2 regions of the Tsukamurella tyrosinosolvens genome follow, and region 2 is predicted to be linked to the other one. Evidence: predicted binding sites of a transcription regulator. Region 2 holds the regulator's gene; the other holds the start of a gene.
The links. Region 2 encodes LexA, which represses DNA repair genes until DNA is damaged. Its sites were predicted from a motif close to CGAACANNTGTTCG; they were not measured.

Region 1 (4,406 bases), 1.4 Mb from region 2:
CGGGTGTGGACGGGGATGAAGCGCTCGCCGAAGCGGGCGAGCCGTTCGCCGGCGATGGCGTGGGCGTCGTTGTCGCGGTCGAGGCCGACGACGCGGGCCTGCGGGAAGGATTCGAGGATGAGCTCGGAGTGGCCGCCGGCACCGAGCGTCGCGTCGACGTAGACGGCACCGTCGTGCTGCAGGGCCGGGGCGAGGAGCTCACGCACGCGGGTCGCGAGGACCGGCACGTGACCGAAGAACTCGTCGGACATGACTCCTCCAGGGCACACGATGGCGTTCGATGGTTTCTGGCGGATGGAGCGGGGTCCCCGCCCGACCCGTACCTGGCGTTGGGGAAGTACGTCAGGGCCGGTTCGGGCGCAGGCCTCGGTCCACCTCGACCGGGCCGCGCGAGAGCGCGGTTGTCAGAAGATCGCCTTGAGCGATTCGGACTGCGGCTGTGCGTAGTCGTCTTCGTGCTGTGCCTGGTAGTGCTCCCACGCCTCCGCGTCCCAGATCTCCAGGAACCTCCGCGATCCGACGACGACGCATTCCTTGGTCAGGCCTGCGTAGCGACGGTGATCGGCCGAGAGCGAGATCCGACCCTGGGAGTCGGGACGCTGGTCGTCCGAGCTGGCGAAGAAGTTGCGGTAGAAGGCGCGTCCCGCGGGGTCGGTCCATTCGATGGCATCCGCCTTCTCGGCGATGCGCTCGAACTCCGCCTTCGGGTACACCGTGAGGCTTCGATCCTGTCCTTTCGTGATCGTCAGCCCACCCGCCAGTTCCTCGCGGTACTTCGCGGGGAGGGTGAGCCGTCCCTTGTCATCGAGCTTCGGCGTGTAGGTACCCGTGAACATCACGGCCACCTCCCGCCTACCCCGAGGGGTTGTCACTGGATCGAGACTTCAGACTAGCGCGTCTTTCTCCAGTGCGCCCCACATTACCCCACCATTCACCACTTTCAACCACATCGCGGCGCGTTTCGCGGCGGATTCTCAGAATCGACGCAGGTCAATACCGTGGCGTGAAGTGGGGGACGCGGCGCGCACCGGCGTGGCGGACTTCGTCACACCTGCGCGATCACGCGCGATCTGCGCGACGGTTGGGACTCATGAGACATGGCGGACGCCGGGATGGCCGGCCGTGGGGAGAAGTGGGGAATCCCGGTGGGGAGAAGTGGGGAATGGGCGACAGGACGGTCCGGCGCAGGCCGTTCCGGCGAATCCACGGCTCCGATGCACGCGAGACCGAATCCGGCCCTCCGTCGAGCTGAGCCGCGCATTCACAGCGGGGGCGTCGCACCAGGGCCGGCGGTGCAGCTGGAGGGCGGCGCGAATGGGCGACGTACGACGCCGGTTCGCCCCCATCGGATCGCACCCATCCGCTCCCGCGAACGTTTCCGCCTCGTCATTGCGTTGCAACGGGATGACGAAGCAGAAACGCTCGCGGGAGGGCCGGACCCTCACCAAGGAGCCGGCAAGCGCACACGACGCAAGTGGTCCGCGGCGCCGCCGAGGGCTCGTCGCGACCGCGGTGGGCGATCGCCGATTTCGCTCACAGCGCAACGAAAAAGCCGCCGACCATCAGGTCGGCGGCTTCATCGGCTCTGCGAACTCAGGGGAAGCGGCGGCGGAAGCGCTCTTCCATGCGGGCGACGAAAGACTGCCCGGACGCGCGGGCACCGCCGGCGCTGCGGCCGCGGCCCGATCGGGAACGCACGGAGCCGTCGTCCTCGACGGTGCCGCGAGGGCCCTTGGCAGAGGGACCGGACCACAGCGCGTAGATCACGGAACCGAACATCAGCAGGAAGCCGACGAGACCGACGATCACGGTGTACTCGACCTTGCCGAGCAGCATGCCCGCGATGAGCAGCATCAATCCGACCGCGAAGCCGATCGCGGCGATGACGCGGCGCTTACCCGACGCGCCGCCGAACCGACCGCCGCGGACGTTCGACGCGAACTTCGGATCCTCGGCGTAGAGCGCGCTCTCGATCTGGTCGAGCATGCGCTGTTCGTGCTCGGAGAGTGGCACGTTCCCCTCCTTCAGCACTCATGGGGTCCAACTCCTCCCTTCATGATACGAGGCTTGCGACCCGACGACCACCATCCGTCGAAGAATGAGCGTTCGCTGTGAGAAATCATGCAGCCCGGCACAGATCCGCTTCGACGGAGTTCAGGAAAGTCTGCACGCGGGCGTGGAGGACGGCGACCTCGTCGGCACTCACCGTGCGAGCCGTGGTCTCGAGCGCCGCGACGACGCCGGACACCGACGTGAAGTAGGCGACCCACTCCGCGTAGCCCGGGGCCGCCTTGGCGAGCCGCAGCCAGGCGTTGCGCGTGGGGCGCCGAACGCCCGTCTCCCGCTCGGCCAGCAGGGCGGCCGCGCCGCGCAGCGCGGCGTGGTAGATCTCGCGGTACTGGTCGGCCGGAGCCGGCGAGCCGCCGGCCCGGGCGAGGAACTGATCCGCACGATCGAGGATGCGCGCCGCGCCCGACTCGCCCATGTGGCGACGGGAACCGACGAGATCGATCCGTGCCTTCGATTCGACCATGACCTTCCTCCTGCTCCGTGGGCCTCTTCACCCTGTTACCGCGAGTTGTACCGGACGGGACTGACACGTAACGCTTCCCTCGTTCCGCGCCAGCCCCGCCCGGCGGACCGGGATCGACACCCCGCCCCGGCGCCAGAACATGCGCGCCAATCCGATGGTCCGCGATCGAACAATTATTCGATCACTTCTAATATAGCGTGAGTGTGCGTGACGTCAAGGGAGAGGAAGCCGTGACCGCAGTGCCGACGCAGCAACCACGGATCCACGCCCTGTCGCCGCAGGACGCCACGCTGTGGCTGCCCGCCGCCCTGCAGATCTACGTGGCCGCGATGGACTACCCCGCCGGCACGGAATCGCACCGCCTGCCCATGTGGCGCGAGCACCTCAACCGGCCCGGATACGCGGCCTTCGGTGCCGTGCAAGCGCTCCGCACCGACGACGGCCGGATGGTCGACCACCTGGTCGGCATCGCCTACGGCTACAGCGGCGCCGGCGATCAGTGGTGGAACCGCCAGCTCCGCGTGGGCCTGGGCCGGCGCGGCCTGCCGCAGGAGCAGGTCGAGGCCGTCGCCGCCGACTACTTCGAACTCACCGAGCTGCACGTGCACCCCGCGGCGCAGGGGCACGGCGTGGGCGCGGCCCTGCTCGGCGCACTGCTCGCCGGCCGGCCCGAACCGCGCGTTCTGCTCTCCACCCCGGAGGTGGCCGCCGAGCAGAACCGCGCGTGGCGGCTGTACCGCCGCACCGGCTTCTACGACGTGCTCCGCGACTTCCGCTTCTCCGGCGACCCGCGCCCGTTCGCCGTCCTGGGCCACGACCTGCCCTTCGTCCCGCCCGCGCCGTGATCGACGTCGCTGTCGTCGGTTCCGGCCACAACGCGCTGGTCGGCGCCGCGTACCTCGCGGCGCAGGGCCGCTCCGTCGCGGTCTTCGAAGCCGACACCGTGCCCGGCGGGGCGGTCAGCACCGTCGAACGCTTTCCGGGCTATCGCGTGGACCGCGGCTCGTCGGCGCACCTGATGTTCCGGCACACCGGCATCGCGGAGGAACTCGACCTGGCGGCGCACGGGCTGCGCTACCTGGACTGCGACCCCTGGGCCTTCGCCCCCACCCCGCCGGGCTCCACGGAGCCGCCGATCGTCTTCCGCCAGGACCTCGACGCCACGACCGCATCGATCGCCGCGGCCTGCGGGGACCGGGAGGCCGCGGCCTACCGCCGGTTCGTCGCCGAGTGGGCGCCCCGCGCACGGGCGACCATGGCAGCCTTCGGCTCCTCCCCCAGCGCCCCGCGGCTCGGCCGCGCCTTCTGGCCCACGAAGGGGCGCGCGAGCCTGACGCAGCTGTCGCGCACCTACCTCGCCTCGGGCGACCAGCTGCTCGACGAGTACTTCGACGACGAGCGACTCAAGGCCGCCCTCGCCTGGTTCGGCGCCCAGTCCGGCCCCGCGATGAGCGAGCCCGGCACCGCGCCCATGGTCGGCTTCGCCGCCCTCCTGCACACCCTGCCGCCGGGCCGCGCGGTCGGCGGCAGCGGCGCGCTCACGGCCGCCCTCCTCTCCCGCCTCGCGTCCGACGGCGCCACCGTCGCCCTGGGGACGCCCGTCACCGCGCTGCGCCGGTCGGGCCGGGCATGGGAGGTCACCGTCGGCGGGCCCGACGGTGCGCGGACCGTCCGGGCCCGCACCGTGCTCGCGGGCTGCCACGTGCTCACCACCCTGGACCTGCTGGCCCGCGGCGGCTACGACGCCGGCCGGGTCGCCCGCTGGCGCCGCGGCATCCAGGTCGGGCCCGGCGTGGGGATGGTGCTGCGCCTGGGCACCACCGCACCGCCGGCCTTCGCCGGTGTGCCGCTCGCGGACCAGTCGGGGCTGGGA
Region 2 (4,406 bases):
GCATACCAGTGCAACGCAATGGGGCCGACCGCGTCCGGGTGGTCGAGCGGGGCGAGGAAGACTGCGACGTCGGCGAGCCCGCGCTCCACGGCCCCGGCGATCTGCGCGCTGCGGTCGAACCGGAACTGGGCCGACCAGCCGCCCGGGAGCGTCCCGAAGCCCCGGCTGAGCTCGGGGATGAGGCGGTCGGCGCCGTGCTCGGTGGCGGCCACGGAGAGCGTGCGGGTGGTGGGGGAGGCGAGGGCGTGCACCGCGGTGTCGTGGGCGTCGAGGATGGTCTGCGCGTGCCCGAGGAGGCGGTTGCCGTGGTCGGTGAACCGGATTCCGCGGCCCGCCTTCTCGACGATCGTGCCGCCCGTGGACTTCTCGAGCCGGCGCAGGTGCGCGCTGACGGTCGACTGGGTGAGGTGGAGCGCTTCGGCGGCGCGGTGGACGCCGCCGCAGCGCGCGATCGCGACCACGCTACGGAGCGGGACGATGTCCAGGATCGGCTCGGCCATGAATGAACGATACGCACGATCGATCGTGATCGTCAATCATTGTTGGACGTGACGTACCTGTGCGTTCGACGATCGAGTCATGAGAATTCCGCCGATGCTCGCGCTCTCCGTCGTGGTGCTGTACGCCTTCGGGTATCCGCTCGGCGCCCTCGGGATCGCGGCGATGAGCCCGTTCCTGCTGCTGTTCCTGCGGTTCGCCGTCTCCGGCGTGCTCATGCTCGGCGTCGTCCGGGCGACCGGCCGGCGACTGCCCCGCGGGGCGGATCTGGGCCACGCGATCGTGGTCGGGATCCTGACGCAGGCGACGCAGTTCCTCGGGTGCTACCTGGGCCTGCAGGCCGGCGTGCCGGCGGGCGTCGCCGCGCTCATCATCGGCGTGAATCCGGCGGTGACCACGGTGGTCGCGCGGATCGCACTCCGTGAGGCCCTCACACCGCGGCGGGCGCTCGCCGCCGTGCTGGGGCTGGCGGCGGTGGTGACCGCGTGCTGGTCGACGGTGCCGGCGCTGGCCCACGCCGGTGCGGGCATCGGCTTCACGCTCCTGGGGCTCACGGGCATCGCCCTGGGTGGGGTGTACCAACAGCGGTTCTGCCGCGAGGTGGACCCCCTTGCGGGGAACGCGGTGGGGATGACCGTCGCGGCGGTGCCGGCGGGCGTCCTGGTCGCGCTGTTCGGAGCGACGGTCTCCGATCCCGTGCGCGGCGCCATCGTGCTCGTGCTCATGGTGCTGCTCAGCTCGATGACGGCGACCACGCTGTACCTGCGGGTGATCGGGATCGCGGGGGCGAGCGGGGCCGCGATGCTGTTCGCGGTGATCCCCTCGGTGTCCGCCCTGTTCGCCTTCCTCATGCTGGGCGAACCGGTGCACCCGGGAGTGATCGCCGGCCTGGCCCTCGGCGGCGCGGCGTGCGCGATCGCCTCCCGTGGCGGACGACGAGCGCCGGCCCCCGACCCTGCGGTCGACGAGCCGGCGCGGCGTGAGGCGGGTGCGGTCAGATCCGACGCATGACGGTGACCACCTTGCCGAGGATCACCGCGTCGTTGCCGTGGATGGGATCGAAGGCCGGGTTGTGCGGCATCAGCCAGACGTCACGGCCGGTCCGGCGGAAGGTCTTCACCGTGGCCTCGCCGTCGAGCATCGCCGCCACGATGTCGCCGTTCTCGGCGACGGACTGCTGCCGCACGACGACCCAGTCCCCGTCGCAGATGGCGGCGTCGGTCATCGACTCGCCCACCACCTTGAGCAGGAACAACGAGCCCTCGCCCACGAGCTCGCGGGGGAGCGGGAAGATCTCCTCCACCGCCTCCTCCGCGAGGATGGGGCCGCCCGCGGCGATGCGCCCGAGGACCGGCACGAAGGCGGGCTCGGGCATCCGATCCTCGTCCTCCATGACCTTCTGGATCACCTGAGCGGTGCGCTCCTCGGCGCCCTGGACGTTCACCGCACGGGGGCGGTTCGGGTCGCGGTGGAGGAAGCCCAGGCGCTCCAGCGTGCGCAGCTGATGTGCGACCGACGATGTGGAGGTCAGGCCCACCTCGTCACCGATCTCGCGGATGCTCGGCGGATATCCGCGGTCGCGGACCGACCGGCGGATGACCTCCAGGACCTGCTTCTGACGCCGGGTCAGGTGATCCTCGGAGACGTTGCCCTGTGCGTCGCGGAAGCGCTTGTCCCGGTGCTGGACCTGTCGTTCATCTGTCATGTGTCGCTCCTCACGCCCGTTCGGTTCCGACTCCACTGTAATGCAGCTCGAACGCCCTGACAAACATCTGTTCGAGAAATTTCCCCGCGTGTCTTCCGCTCGACCGAGGGGTGTGGTAGAAATCGAACAGAAGTTCTCTCGAACACTTGCACGCACTTCGGTGTGACTGGTGGGGCTGGATGGAAAAACTTGTCAGTCCCCTCCGATAGACCTGTAGGTGAGCGAGAAGGACCCGCTACGACATCAGGAGAGACCATGACCGCGATCATCGATCGAGACGTCATCACCGCAGCGCAGGAGGCCGGCGCCGAGGAGCAGGCGCTGGTGCGCCACGGCTCCGCCGCGGCCGACCGGCGCGGTGCCACCCGGGCGCGCGGGGTCTCGCCGCGTCTCGCCCGCAGCCGCTCCCGGGAGTCGGCTCCGGAATCGATCACCCCGTCGAACGGCCTCGACGAGGGCCTGATTCGAACGGAGCCCACGGAGGTCCGGGTGACCGGCGCGCGCGGGTCCGCCCGGCGCACCGTCGAACGCCCGGGCGTGCGTTCCGCGGCGCGGCGCGCACCCCGCGGCTACTCGCGCACCGACGGTTGCGCCCGCCGCACCCCCGGCCCCTCGCTCGCGGCGTGCGTGCTGTTCGCGGTCGGCGTCTTCGCCGGCCTGCTGGTGCTCTTCGGCGGCGCCGCGCCCGCCGAGCCGGCGCCGACCGCGGCGCAGCCGGCCCTGACGTCGATCGTCACGGTGCGCAGCGGGCAGAGCCTGGAACAGATCGCCCGCGAGATCGCGCCCGATCGCGCTCAGGCCGCCGTCGTCGCGGAGATCGCGGAGATCAACGGCTTGCAGGACGGTCGCGTGCGCGCCGGCCAGACCCTCATCACGCCGCGGTACTGACCGCCACCCACGAGCGAAGGAGACGCAGATGACCACCCGTATGGCGATAGTGGATTCCCGGCAGGGCGGGCGCTCGGCCCACCTCGACAACGTGGTGCCGTTCCCGCGCCGAGTATTCTCGAAGACGAGATCGCGGAGCACGACGGTGGCAGGGGCCACCGTGCTGCAGTTGCCCCGCCGGACGTCCGAGCGCAGCCGCGTGGGAGGTGGACCGATGTATTGCCCGTTCTGCAAGAACGAGGACACCCGTGTGGTCGATTCGCGTGTCTTCGACGACGGGCAGGGCATCCGCCGGCGTCGCTCCTGCAACGAGTGCGGCCGCCGCTTCACCACCGTGGAGAGCGCGGTCATGGCCGTCGTCAAGCGCAACGGCGTCACCGAGCCCTTCAGCCGCGAGAAGGTCGTCAAGGGCGTGCGTCGTGCGTGCCAGGGGCGCGACGTGGCCGAGGACGACCTGCACAAGCTCGCCCAGCAGGTCGAGGAGACGATCCGCGCCATGGGCGTCGCCGAGGTGCCGGCGAACGAGGTCGGCCTCGCCATCCTGGGACCGCTCCGCGACCTCGACGAAGTGGCCTACCTGCGGTTCGCCTCCGTCTACCAGGGGTTCTCGTCCATCGAGGATTTCGAGGCCGCGATCCGCGACCTCCGCACCCGCGCCGCCGCAGCGGATCCGACCGACGCGGCGTAGCCGTCCGTTCGCGCGCGGGGCTCAGCTCAGGGCCGCGATGGCGGCGAGCACTTTCTTCTCGGACACCGATCCTGCGGTGCCGAGCGACTGGGCGAACAGGCTCACCCGGAGCTCCTCGATGAGCCAGTGCACCTGGTCCAGCGCGGCGTCCCGGCGGTGTTCCGGCAGGGCGTCCAACTTCGCCGTGAGCGCGCCGTACACGCGGTCGAGCGTCGCCATGCCGCGGTCGTCACGGTCGATCGACGCGGGCAGCGCGGCCCAGCGTGCGGCGGCGCCTGCGGTGTACCGCGGGAGGTGCTGCAGGTGCGTGTCCGGGGTCGCCGCGACGAACCCGGGGAACAGGAGCGCATCGAGCTGTTCGGCGATGTCCTCCGCCGCGTCACGCAGTGCCGGCGGAGCGGAGGCGATCGCACCCCGGACCTCGGTGGCCGTCGCCACGGCCGCCGCGACGTCCGCGAAGTTCTGCTGGACCGCCTCGCCCAGGCCCGCTCGCACCGTGGCCGTCAGGGCCGCGAACTCGTCCGGCGTCCACGCGAGGCCCGCGCGGGCACGAAGGTCCGTGATGGCGCGTCGGCGACAGTCGGCCACGAGATCCATGGGCGTGGCGTACGGGCTCTGCGACAGCGC

Region 1: BLW32_RS18680 (SAV_6107 family HEPN domain-containing protein) is a predicted target of LexA. The motif match lies at 2,700-2,713, and genes of this name have one in related genera.

The regions. Positions count from the first base shown of each region.
Region 1 is NZ_FNSA01000003.1:3,369,852-3,374,257, forward strand. It holds gene rsmH (16S rRNA (cytosine(1402)-N(4))-methyltransferase RsmH) at 1-251, opposite strand, end outside; gene mraZ (division/cell wall cluster transcriptional repressor MraZ) at 405-836, opposite strand; gene BLW32_RS18675 (SCO2097 family morphological protein) at 1,594-2,013, opposite strand; gene BLW32_RS18680 (SAV_6107 family HEPN domain-containing protein) at 2,120-2,533, opposite strand; gene BLW32_RS18685 (GNAT family N-acetyltransferase) at 2,764-3,378, shown strand; gene BLW32_RS18690 (phytoene desaturase family protein) at 3,375-4,406, shown strand, end outside.
Region 2 is NZ_FNSA01000003.1:1,955,277-1,959,682, forward strand. It holds gene BLW32_RS10870 (LysR family transcriptional regulator) at 1-500, opposite strand, end outside; gene BLW32_RS10875 (DMT family transporter) at 580-1,509, shown strand; gene lexA (transcriptional repressor LexA) at 1,493-2,203, opposite strand; gene BLW32_RS26705 (LysM peptidoglycan-binding domain-containing protein) at 2,459-3,091, shown strand; gene nrdR (transcriptional regulator NrdR) at 3,306-3,779, shown strand; gene hrpA (ATP-dependent RNA helicase HrpA) at 3,801-4,406, opposite strand, start outside.